2 linked regions of the Lichenihabitans psoromatis genome follow. The protein of the gene in region 1 interacts with the protein of each later gene in a pairwise test. Links are inferred from orthologs where the notes say so. Each region holds a gene or a part of one and is shown in the gene's direction. Other genes may lie near its edges.

Region 1 (5,815 bases):
AAAACGACCTCATCGGCTCCGAGCGCCTTCGCGTCCGCGACCTTGTCGGGCGATGTCGTGAACAGCACCGTATGGGCGCCCATCGCATGGGCCAGCTTCACCGCCATATGTCCGAGACCGCCGAGACCGACGATGCCAACCTTCTGACCGGGGCCGACCTTCCAATGCTTCAACGGCGAGTAGGTCGTGATTCCGGCGCACAGCAGAGGCGCGACGGCCGCAAGATCGAGGTTGTCCGGAATCCGCAGGGTGAAGGCTTCGTCCACGACGACGGCCGCCGAATAGCCGCCGAATGTAATGCCGCCGGACACCTTGTCCTCGCTGTTATACGTGAAGGTCTGGCCCTTCTCGCAATAGTTCTCGAGACCCTCGGCGCAGGACGGGCAGTCACGACAGGAATCGACGAGGCAGCCGACACCGGCAAGATCGCCAACCTTGAACTTGGTGACGGCGCTTCCGACCTTGCTGATCTTACCGACGATTTCGTGCCCCGGAACGCACGGATACATCGTGTTTTGCCACTCGTTCCGCGCTTGATGGAGGTCGGAATGGCAGACGCCGCAATAGAGAATATCGATCTGAACGTCCGTTGGGCCGCAATCGCGACGCTCGAAGCTGACGGGCTTGAGGGGCGCTTCGGGTGATGTGGATGAATATCCGACACAAGTGAACATGGGTGCTCCTTTTGGTGCATGGCGCCGGTCGCGACACATCGGCGTTTGATGCTCCGACGACGGCACGCAGTCGATGTCAGGCGCTCGCCTGCCGCGGTACGGACACGCAGCGAACGCCTGGCGGTTTCCGACTTCGCGCGCGACGCCAAGCTGGGCCGCTGCCAAACCTCCGCAGCGCCGTGAGTTCTAAGCCCTATACGACTGGTCTAATCAAGCCTATATTTTTAACATGAGCCGTTCAACCGCACCTGATCATTCCGGTGTCCGCCAGGACATCCTCGACACCGGTCAACGTCTGATGGCCGGCAAGGGCTTTTCGGCCGTCGGCTTGAACGAGATCCTCACGACGGCGGGCGTTCCTAAGGGATCATTCTACCATTATTTCGGCTCGAAAGACGCGTTTGGGGTGGCGCTCCTCGAGAGCTATTTCGACGATTACCTGATCGATCTCGATCGCACGCTCGGCGAGCCCGGCCTGACGGCGGCAGAGCGTTTGATGAACTACTGGACGCATTGGCAGCAGACCCAGTCGGTGCTTGATTGTCAGGGAAAGTGCCTTGCCGTGAAACTCGGCGCGGAGGTCGCCGATTTATCGGATCCGATGCGTTTGGCGCTGCAGCGCGGAACGACCGAGATCATGCGACGGCTGGGCGAGGGCATCAGGGCCGGCGTGGCGGATGGATCGGTGGCGATCGACACAGATCCCTTCGAGGTCGCCCAAAGCCTCTACCAATTGTGGTTGGGCGCCAGTGTGATGGTCAAGATCGTGAGGACGACGCAGCCGTTCCTCTCCGCCATGACGACCACTTGCGCGCTGCTGCACCTCCCGATGGTGAAACAAGACGACGCGAAGCCTCTCGTTTGACGGTCTATGGGCATCGGATCAGGACATCAGCGATCTTAAAAAGACGCTAGACGACCGGTCTATTCCAAGTTAGAGAGCGAGCGTGAGACACGGCAGGCTCACTTCGCTGAAGGACTCGCAAATGAACATTCTCATGGTGCTGACGTCGCACGACACGCTGGGCGACACCGGCCGCAAAACCGGCTTCTGGCTCGAAGAGCTTGCGGCGCCCTATTACGTTTTCAAGGACGCTGGTGCCGTCATCACCTTGGCGTCGCCGAACGGCGGGCAGCCTCCGCTCGATCCGAAAAGCAACGAGCCGTCCTCGCAGACCGATCAGACCCGGCGCTTCGAGGCCGATGCTGCGGCGACAGCGCAACTCGCCACCACGGTCCGGCTCGACAGCGTCTCGCAAGCGGACTTCGACACGGTCTTCTATCCCGGCGGGCACGGTCCGCTGTGGGATCTCGCTGAAGACAAGACCTCGATCAAGCTCATTCAATCCTTCGTCGAAGCCGGCAAGCCGGTCGCGCTTGTCTGCCACGCGCCGGGTGTTTTGCGCCATGTCGAGATGTCCGACGGACAGGCTTTGGTGGCTGGCAAGAAGGTCACCGGTTTCGCCAACACCGAGGAAGCCGGTGTCGGGCTCACCGACATCGTGCCGTTCCTGGTCGAGGACGAACTGAAGGCCAAGGGTGGCCTTTACTCAAAGGGAGCCGACTGGGGCTCCTACGTCGTCGAAGACGGCCTTCTGATCACGGGCCAGAACCCCGCATCCTCTGGCGCCGCCGCTTCTGCCCTTTTGAAGCAGCTTGCCGCCTCCGCGATTTAATCGGGCCTTAAGGCGCGTCGACCGCCATTGAAGCGATCGCGGTCAACGCGGACGCAGCTTCAAGGAAAGGCGCGCCATTCAGGTTTGCGGAGCTTGTCGGCCTCGTCCAGGGCGCGGCGGACCCCGGCGCTGTCATGATCGGCGCCGTAAACAGGCGTTCCTGGCTGCTGCCGCCAGGACGCATCGAGACCGCCCGCGTCGACGGGATCAAACCCCAGGGCATCGACAAGAGCCATGACGGTGGCCTTCGCGGCCTGATCGTCACCGGCGACCGGGAGGGCGATGCGCCCCGGCGTTCCCGCAGGCTGACCCAAATCCATGAGGTGCTGGGCTTGGATGTTGTTGAAGGCCTTGACGACGGGACGCCCGAGTTGCTGCTCGACCCAGAGGCTTTCCGGCAAACCGCCTTCGATCGGCGCAATGAGGCCATCGCGCTGGCGCGGATAGTAGTTGCCCGTGTCGATCACGACCAAGCCCTCCGCCGCATCGGCGAACAGGCCGGCTGCCAGATCGGGGATGTCTTTTTCCGGGATCGTGACGACGACGAGATCCACGTCGCGAACGGCCTCGACGGCCCAGACCGCGACGGCGCCAGTCTCCTCAGTCAGGGCCCGCAGCGTTTCTGGACCGCGCGAATTTGCCACCAGGACATGATGCCCGAGGCTCGTCAGGCGGCGTGTCAGTGTGCCGCCGATCTGGCCTGCACCAATTATGCCGATTTTCATGAGCGAACCTGCTGTGTGAGGGAGACGAGCCGGCGGGACGAACCACGGTTGGGCTTGTGCGCGGGGCGCGGTTCCTCGTTGAGGGTCGACCAGCGTTACGCCGCTTCGAGGTGCAGCACCACCCCACACGAGCCGGACGAGCAAGCCCGACCGGCCCGGTCACCTCGGTTGAAGCGACATCAATAGACGTCCGCCTGATAGCGGCCCGCCTTCTTCAACTGCGCCACGAAGGCCACGGCATCGTCGCGGCTCTTGCCACCGTGCTGGGCGGCGATGTCGACCATGGCGCCTTCGACATCCTTGGCCATGCGCTTGGCGTCGCCGCAAACATAAAAATGCGCGCCTTGCTCGAGCCATTGCCAAAGCGCGGGTCCGACCTCGCGCATCCGGTCCTGCACATAGAATTTTTGATCCGCGTCGCGCGACCAGGCGAGCGACAGTCTGGTGAGATGGCCGGAGGCCTGCATGGCCTCGAGTTCATCCCGGTAGAAGAAGTCCGTCGCCTGGCGCTGGTGGCCGAAAAACAGCCAGTTCGGCCCTGGCGCCGCGATGGCTTTGCGCTCATGCAAAAAGGCGCGGAAGGGTGCCACCCCGGTCCCTGGCCCGACCATAATGACGGGGGTGTTCGGATCCGGCGGCAGCGCGAACCCATGGGCCTTTTGGATGTAGACCTTCAGCCTATCGCCCGGCACCGCGCGTTCGCCAAGATAGGTCGAGGCCACCCCGAGCCGCTTTCGCTTACCGACGATGTAGCGCACCGTATCGACCGTCAAGGTCAGCAATCCGGCTTCGGTTTTTGGCGATGACGAAATCGAATAGAGGCGCGGTTGCAGGGGGTCGAGCGCGTCGACGAAAGCCTCGGCATGCGGCCGCGCCTTGGGGAACTGGTGCAGGGCCGCCAGCACATCGGTGGTGGACGCGTCCCCATGCGGATCCTCGCCGCGCGCCAAAGCGCGGGCCGTCTCCCGATCCGTGCCGCCGAGAATGTAGGAGAATAACTCGAACAGCGAATCCGGTGCCGCGCCGAGCGCGACCTCATCGATCAAGACGTCGCGCAAGCTGCGGCCACGGATCTCGGTCCGTGGCGAGGCCCCCAGCAGCGCGATGATCTGATCGACATGACCTTCGTGATTTTTGGGGAAGATCCCGAAACTATCGCCAGCCTCATAGTCGAGATGCTCGCCGAGCTTGAACGCGATGTGGAGCGTCTCTTTCTCGGAGCCGTCGCTGTTGAGCCTGTGACGCGACAGAAATGTCGCCTCGCCTGGAGCCTCCCGAGAGAGACCGATCGCCAGGATCGGCTTCGAGCCCGCTTCCGCGGCCGGGATTTCGAGCGGGACAGCGGCGTTGGACGATGGTGCCGCGTCGAGCTCGACCACAAGGCCCTTCACCAGCCGTGCCGTCTCCTTGCCGCCCGGCGCGCAGAGGTTCAGGCGCGTCTCGCTTTTGAGGAAGATCGAATTGGCGTAGTCGGCGCAATTGTAACCGCATTGGCCACAATCCTGCTGCGCCATGGCGGCCATCAGGCGCGGCGCGAGCGGGCGCCCTTCGGCCATCGTCATGCGCTCCGGCGCTGCCAAGGCCGGATCGTGCCAGGGTGCCTCATCGTTGGTGGCGAGAACGGGGCCGGATGGCGCTCCTTGGGTTGGGACGCCAAGGGCGATCAACGCCGCCAGGGACAGCGCTTCGGGCGACGCGATCGGGCCGAGCGCCGCAGCGAAGAACCCCGAGAGCCAGACGCGCTGTTCCTCCGAAAAGGGCGCGCTTTCGGGCACGAGGTCCAGGCGCTGGACAGGGCTTTGTATCGTCATGCCATCATCTCCGCTGCCACCAAGGCTCGCAGCTGGTCGGGGTCGTGGCGCCGCGCGAAAGCCGCAAATCCCTCCGCCGGGTCGGATCGATGATCGAGATACGCCCGCAAAAGACCTTCGACGCGAACCGGCACGTCGTCGGCCGTGACGTCGGAATAGAGCAGCCGGGCGATGCCGGCGTCGGTGCCGTATCCACCCCCGACATGCAGGTGATAGCCCTCGACTTGGTCGCCGTCGTCATTGATCGTCACCTTGGCTCCGATCAGGCCGATGTCGCCGATGTAATGCTGCGCGCAGGAGTTATGGCAGCCTGTCAGGTGGATGTTGATGGGCTGGTCGAGCGCGATCCGCGGTTCGCAATGATCCGCGATTGCCAGCGCATGCCGCTTGGTGTCGGAGGCCGCGAACTTGCAGCCCTGGTTGCCGGTGCAGGCGATGAGGCCGGCGCGGATCGGCGTCGTCTCCCAGCCGAGCCCACTTGCCTCGATGCGGGTCTTTGCTTCGGCCAAGGCGGCATCCGGCACGCCGGAGATCAGCAGATTCTGCCACACCGTGAGCCGGATATCGCCGTCGCCGCACGAGCGGGAGATGTCGGCCAAAACCCGCATCTGCGCGCAGGTCATCTTGCCGGTCGGCAACACGATGCCGATCCAGTTCAGTCCAGCCTGCTTCTGCGGGTGCACGCCGACATGCGCCATCCGGTCATAGGCCGGACGCGGCGCGATCAAGGCGGCATCGATGCGGGTGAGCGTCTTGCCGAGCAGGGCCTCGACCGCGACCAGGAATTTGGCGAAGCCCCACGCATCGAGCACATATTTCAACCGGGCTTTGTTGCGGTTCGTCCGGTCGCCGTGGTCGATGAAGACGCGCACGATCGCGTCGGCCACCAGGGTTGCGTCCTCTGGTTTGACGATGACACCTGTATCGCG
Region 2 (5,995 bases), 2.2 Mb from region 1 along the record:
AGTGCCCGGCGCGAAGGACGCGATCCAGCGATCGGCAGATGGTCTCGAGCTCTGGGCGGGTTGCAGCCACAAGCGCCTTGTCGATCAGAAGATCGACGACCGGATCGGCGATGCCGGTCAGATTGAGCGATCCCGGCGTCTTGGCGGCGTCCGACCCGTAGACGACCCGCAGCCCTTCCCCCGGTGTGAAGCTGGCGCCGTTATTGCGCGTCACCACGTCGAAATCGAATGTCTGGGTGCGGCTCTGGAATTGGGCCGTATCGACGAGGCGGAACGTGGCCTCGATGCCCAGCAGCCGCAGATTCTTGATGAACGGAGCCGTGTGCCGCTCCAGCGCCTGGCTATAGTCGAGAAACTCGATCGTGAAGGGTTGTCCATCGGGGAGCTTGAGGATGGAGCCGTCTCGCTTGCAGCCGGCCTCCTGCAGCATTTTGAAGGCCCGCCCGAGCAACGCACGGTCCTGGCCCGAGCCATCCGAGGTCGGCGGCATATAGGCATCCTTGAACACGTCGGGCGACAGCCTGTCGCGCAGCGGGTCGAGCAGCGCCAGTTCGTCTGGGCCGGGCTTACCGGTCGCGGCCATCGGCGTGTTCTGAAAGTAGGACCAGGTCCGCTGGTAGAGGCCGAACATGATGTTCTGGTTGGTCCAGTTAAAATCGAAGCAGAGACCGAGTGCCTCGCGGATTTTTGGGTTCTTGAATTTGTCGCGACGGGTGTTCAGGAACCAGCCTTGGGCGCCGCGCGGTCCCTGGTCCGGGATCGTCTCCCGTTTGACGCGGCCATCTTTGGCGGCCGGAAAATCATAGCCCTGTGCCCAGATGATCGAGGTTGCGTCCTCGCGGAACGTGAAGACGCCGGATTTAAACGCCTCGAATGCGATCTGCCGCTCGCGAAAATATTCATAGCGGATCGTATCGAAGTTATTCTGGCCGACATTCACGGGCAGGTCCTTGGCCCAGTAATCCTTGACCCGATCGAAGTTGATGTGCCGGCCTTGCTCGAAGGCTCCGACCGTATAGGCGCCCGAACCGAGCGGCGGATCGAGCGTCGGGTCCTCGAACGAATGGGTCGTGTAGAATGCCTTGGAGAAGATCGGTTGACCGGCGACGATCAGCGGCAATTCGCGGCTATGCGCTGCATTGAGACGCACCATGACGACATCGTCGCCCTCAGCCTCGGCAGCCTCGAGATTACGCAGCGTCGACCGAATGACCGGGTGGCCTTTGGTTTTCAGCAGGTTAAGCGAAAACGCCACATCGGCCGCTGTCAGTTTCGAGCCGTCGTGGAACCTCGCTTCGGGTCGCAGCACAAATCGATAGGTCAGGCGGTCGGCCGACCATCGCACCGTGCGGGCCACGAGCCCGTAGAGCGCATCCGGTTCGTCGAGACTGCCGGTCATCAACGTGTCGAAAATCGCGCCCATGCCGGCCGCGCCATTACCGCGCAGGATGTAGATGTTCAGCGTGTCGAAGGTGTCGAAATTCTGGTTGCCGCCGGTCGCATTGACCTGCAGCGAGATGCTGCCGCCCTTCGGGGCGTTCGGGTCGACATAGGCGAAGGACTTGAAGTCCGCCGGCAGACCGAGTTCGCCGAAGATCGAGAGGCCATGTTGTTCCGTTTCACCGTCGGCCGCCTGGGCCACTGATGAGCCGGCCCAAGGCAGGCTCCGCAAACCTGTCGCGGCCGCCAACGTTCCGCCCAACGCCAAAGCGGCGCGGCGCGTCATTCCTGGCATCATCGGCCCGTTTTGCGACATCGGTTCTCCTTGAAGCGGCGTGGTACCAAGAGCGTCACAGGCGGATGTGCGATCCGGATTGTGTCGCTTTTCCGGCCTCATGCACGGCTCACGTCTGCCGATCAAGCCATCCCGAATCGAAACAGCAGGGTCGTCGACCCTGCTATGGTATCGCATTCGCAGAGGATGTTGAGCGTCAGGGCGCCGGAAGCGGCTGCGGGCTGTCGCTCAACGTATGGAGATAATCGACGATGTCGGCTCGCTTTTCGGGATTGGCTTCGCCGGCGAAGCCCATCTTGGTGCCGGGCGCATAGGCTTTCGGGTTGGTGATGAACTGGTTGATGTCCGCCAGGGTCCAGTTGCCACCCTTCTTCTTCAGCGCGTCGGAATAGTCGAAATTTACCACCGAGGCGACGGGGCGTCCGACAACGTCCCAGAGCGGCGGCCCGATCTTGGCACCCGCGCCTTTGGGGAAGTTGTGGCAGGCGCCGCACACTTTGGCGAAGGTCTCGCCTTTGTGAACGTCAGCCTTGGCGAGCAACACCGGGAGCGGCACGGCCGGCGCATCCGCTGCGGCCGGAGCGGCTTCCTCGGCGACGGCCATCGGCAAGTCGTAACCCGGCTTGGCCGGCGCATTCGGCGCGAAGATGAAGCCGGAGAATAATCCCAGCGCCATGGTGAGCATCAACGTTCCCAAGATCGCTCCGGCAATCTTGTTGAATTCGAATGAATCCATAGTCGATGCGCTCCTCGTGTGGCGGACCTGATCCAGGCCACGACGCGGACCCGGTTGCAGGTAGACCTGTGGCAGGCGTTGGCCGACTGCGACAATTTGTGATTACGTTTTTTGCCGTGAGCTTGGCAACCCGTTTGATGGGGTCGTCACGCTACTTTTTGCCGCTCGACGCGTGGCCGTCGTGGGTCTGTGGCAAGCAAGGGGACGGGCAGAAGATGGTCGACATGTGGGATGCGATCATGTTCCAAGGCCCCGACGCCCATGCGAGCCGCACCATGTCGAACCCCATCGTGTTGATCCCGGCCCGAATGGGCTCGTCGCGCCTTCCCGGGAAACCGCTCGCCGATATCGGTGGCGAGCCCATGATCGTGCATGTCTGGCGACGCGGCCGGGAGGCCGATATCGGCCCCGTCGTGGTTGCGACGGATGATGACCGAGTCGCCGAGGCGGTTCGATCCGTGGGCGGCGAGGTCGTGCTCACACGCTCGGATCATCCGGCCGGATCGGATCGCATCCACGAGGCGGTCGAGCGGTTCGATGCGGAGCGTCACTACGATATCGTGGTCAATGTGCAGGGCGATCTACCGAGCATCGAGGCCGATGCGATTCGGGCCGCACTGCGGCCGCTCGACGACCCTGCGGTCGATATCGCGACGCTGGCCGCCGTCATCGTGCGTGAGGAAGAGCGCGACGATCCGAACGTCGTGAAGGTGGTCGGAAGCCCGATTGGGCCCGGATTGCTGCGGGCTTTGTATTTCACGCGCGTCACGGCGCCGTTCGGGCCTGGGCCGCTGCTGCACCATATCGGCCTTTACGCCTACCGGCGAAAAGCGCTACGCCGCTTCGTCGCCTTGCGGCCATCGAGCCTCGAATTGCGCGAGAAGCTTGAGCAATTGCGGGCTCTCGAGGCCGGGATGCGGATCGATGTCGCCGTGATCGACACCGTGCCACTCGGCATCGACACGCCGGCCGATCTCGAACGCGCCCGCATCATCATGGCGGCGCACCCCTAGGAATGAGGAACGAACCGACGTGACGTCCCGGACCATCGCCTACCAGGGGGAACCCGGCGCCAATTCCCACATCGCTTGCGCGGATGTCTATCCAGGCTGGACGCCGCTTCCTTGCGCCACCTTCGAGGATGCCTTTACGGCTGTGACGGAGGGGCGTGCCGATCTGGCCATGATCCCGATCGAGAATTCGATCGCGGGCCGGGTCGCCGATATTCACGCGCTGATGCCGGGCTCCAACCTGCATATCGTCGGCGAGTATTTTCTGCCGATCCACTTCCAATTGTTGGGCCTCAAGGGTGCGACCTTGGAGGGGTTGCGGAGCGTGCACAGCCACATCCATGCGCTCGGCCAATGCCGCAAGATCATCCGCAAGCTCGGGCTCTCGGCTCATGTGGCGGGCGACACGGCCGGTTCGGCGCGTGAGGTCGCCGAAGCGAAGGACCCGACCCGCGCGTCCCTCGCGCCGCGCCTCGCCGCCGAGATCTATGGCCTCGACACCCTCGCGAGCGACGTCGAGGACGAGGCTCACAATACGACGCGCTTCGTGATCCTGTCGAAGACCGCGGTCGTCGCCCCGGCCGGCAATGGTCCGGTCGTCACCACTTTCGTGTTCCGCGTCCGCAACGTGCCGGCCGCGCTCTACAAGGCGCTCGGCGGCTTCGCGACAAATGCGGTCAATATGACGAAGCTCGAAAGCTACATGGTCGAGGGCGAGTTCACGGCCACGCAATTTCTGTCCGACGTCGACGGCCATCCGGATGATCCGGCGGTGCGGCGGGCGCTCGAGGAACTGTCGTTCTTCTCGCGTGAGGTCCGCATCCTCGGGACCTATCCGGCGCACCCGTTTCGGCTTGTGAGCCAGGGACACCCGGAAGCGTAGCGAGTGGGCTCAGACGGACGGCGCGCGCGGGGCGATGCCTTCGATCGCCCAAGCCCGCATGATGTGATGCGCGATCGCCATGGGAGGCGGGCAGGTCAGGCCGCCCTCGTGGCGTCCCTCCAGCAAGGCGCGCGTCTCCTCGCGCGTAAACCAGCGCGCATCCTCGAGCTCGGTGGTGTCGATCGTGATGTCGGTTTCGATCGCCTGTGCGACGCAGCCCAGCATGATCGAGGCGGGAAACGGCCAGGGCTGCGAGCCGAGATAGGCGACGTAGCCGGTGGTGATCCCGGCCTCTTCGTGAAGTTCCCGCCGCACCGCGTCCTCGAAGGTTTCACCGGGTTCGAGAAAACCAGCGAGGCAGGAATACATCCGCTCCGGAAAGCGCGCCTGCCGCCCCAGCAGGCAACGTTCGCCATCGACCGCCAGCATGATGACGACCGGGTCGGTGCGCGGAAAGTGATGCGTGCCGCAGGCGGGGCATTCGCGCCGCCATCCGGCCCCGGCCACCTCCGTTGGCGTTCCGCAATTTGAGCAGAACCGATGCTGGCGATGCCAGTGCGTTACGGCCTTGGCTTGCGCCAGCGCGCCGAGATCGTCATTCGACACCAAGCCTCGCGTCGCGATCGACCGGAGATCGATGATCTGGACGTCGCTCCGCTCGGCGAGGTGTTCGGCCGCGTCGGGCATGAGGGCGGTGGCGAAATAGGCTTGGCCGTTCCGCTCGCCCAAGAACGTGCTGTGTTGGACCGAGCCCATGGCTTCGGCGACCGCGAGGCCGAACCACGGCGAGTCCTGGTGCCCGAGCACGACGCTGTCGCCGGCCAGGACAAGGCTGACGGTCTGCGGAGCGGCGCGGAAAGACGCGACCTCCTCGGGATTGTCGCGCCGGCCGGACATCCGGTCGAGAGGATTGTCGATAAAGCCCAGCGACGCGCCGAAGGCGGCCGTGGTCCTGATGCTGTCGGTCATGTCGGATTCCGTCGGAGGCGGGTGTTGCACCCTTCCTACGGCGATTTTTCGCGAAGCGAAATCATTCGTCTGGATTGGCCGAACCGGTGATCCCTTGTCGTGCAGAAGCACCAGGCCCATCTTGCGGAACGCGGCTCGATGGTCCAAATAGCGCTTGGGAGGTTGGCGGTTGACGTTTCACTCGCCAACCGGGTCAGGTCCGGAAGGAAGCAGCCCTAACGAGACCGAGCGGGTTTCCGTCCAGCCTCCTACTTCGGCTTTTCGTCGCGTTGGCGCGACAGGTCGTCTGCCGCCCCGGGCCGCTGGCCATCGTGTGCCGGCCCCTTTTTCGAGACGATCATGAGCGACGTGCCACCCGCATCCGCAATGCTGTCCGGCATCGTCTCCGACCGTCCTGCGCCGGTCCCGACGACGCCGTATCGCGTTCTCGCCCGCAAATATCGCCCGTCCAGCTTTGACGATCTGATCGGGCAAAGCGCGATGGTCAGAACCCTGTCTAACGCCTTCGATCTCAACCGGATCCATCAGGCCTATCTGCTCTGTGGCGTGCGCGGCGTCGGCAAGACCACGACGGCCCGCATCATGGCGCGAGCTTTGAACTACCATTTACCGGCGTCCGCGGATCGGCCCGCTCTCGATGCGCCAAGCATCGTCATGCCGGC

What was found.
Region 2: the proteins of EY713_RS11325 (region 1) and EY713_RS21335 interact in binary tests that used the Escherichia coli proteins (3 or more experiments, as listed by UniProt). The link is inferred for Lichenihabitans psoromatis from one-to-one orthologs.

What each region holds. Positions count from the first base shown.
Region 1 is NZ_CP036515.1:2,430,478-2,436,292, forward strand. Bases 1-2,721 are described here. They hold EY713_RS11325 (TetR/AcrR family transcriptional regulator), read left to right. Parts: upstream 1-903; coding sequence 904-1,539; downstream 1,540-2,721. Other genes in these bases: EY713_RS11320 (NAD(P)-dependent alcohol dehydrogenase), read right to left, coding at 1-674; EY713_RS11330 (type 1 glutamine amidotransferase domain-containing protein), read left to right, coding at 1,661-2,350; EY713_RS11335 (NADPH-dependent F420 reductase), read right to left, coding at 2,410-2,721. Outside these bases: more of EY713_RS11335, read right to left, coding at 2,722-3,075; EY713_RS11340 (sulfite reductase subunit alpha), read right to left, coding at 3,255-4,886; EY713_RS11345 (NirA family protein), read right to left, coding at 4,883-5,815. UniProt on the Escherichia coli protein: Involved in response to both electrophiles and reactive chlorine species (RCS). Represses the transcription of the nemRA-gloA operon by binding to the NemR box.
Region 2 is NZ_CP036515.1:4,580,819-4,586,813, reverse strand. Bases 1,715-4,615 are described here. They hold EY713_RS21335 (3-deoxy-manno-octulosonate cytidylyltransferase), read left to right. Parts: upstream 1,715-2,746; coding sequence 2,747-3,484; downstream 3,485-4,615. Other genes in these bases: nudC (NAD(+) diphosphatase), read right to left, coding at 4,374-4,615; EY713_RS21330 (prephenate dehydratase), read left to right, coding at 3,504-4,364; EY713_RS21340 (c-type cytochrome), read right to left, coding at 1,932-2,471; EY713_RS21345 (extracellular solute-binding protein), read right to left, coding at 1,715-1,756. In the rest of the region: more of EY713_RS21345, read right to left, coding at 1-1,714; more of nudC, read right to left, coding at 4,616-5,333; EY713_RS21315 (DNA polymerase III subunit gamma/tau), read left to right, coding at 5,673-5,995. UniProt on the Escherichia coli protein: Activates KDO (a required 8-carbon sugar) for incorporation into bacterial lipopolysaccharide in Gram-negative bacteria.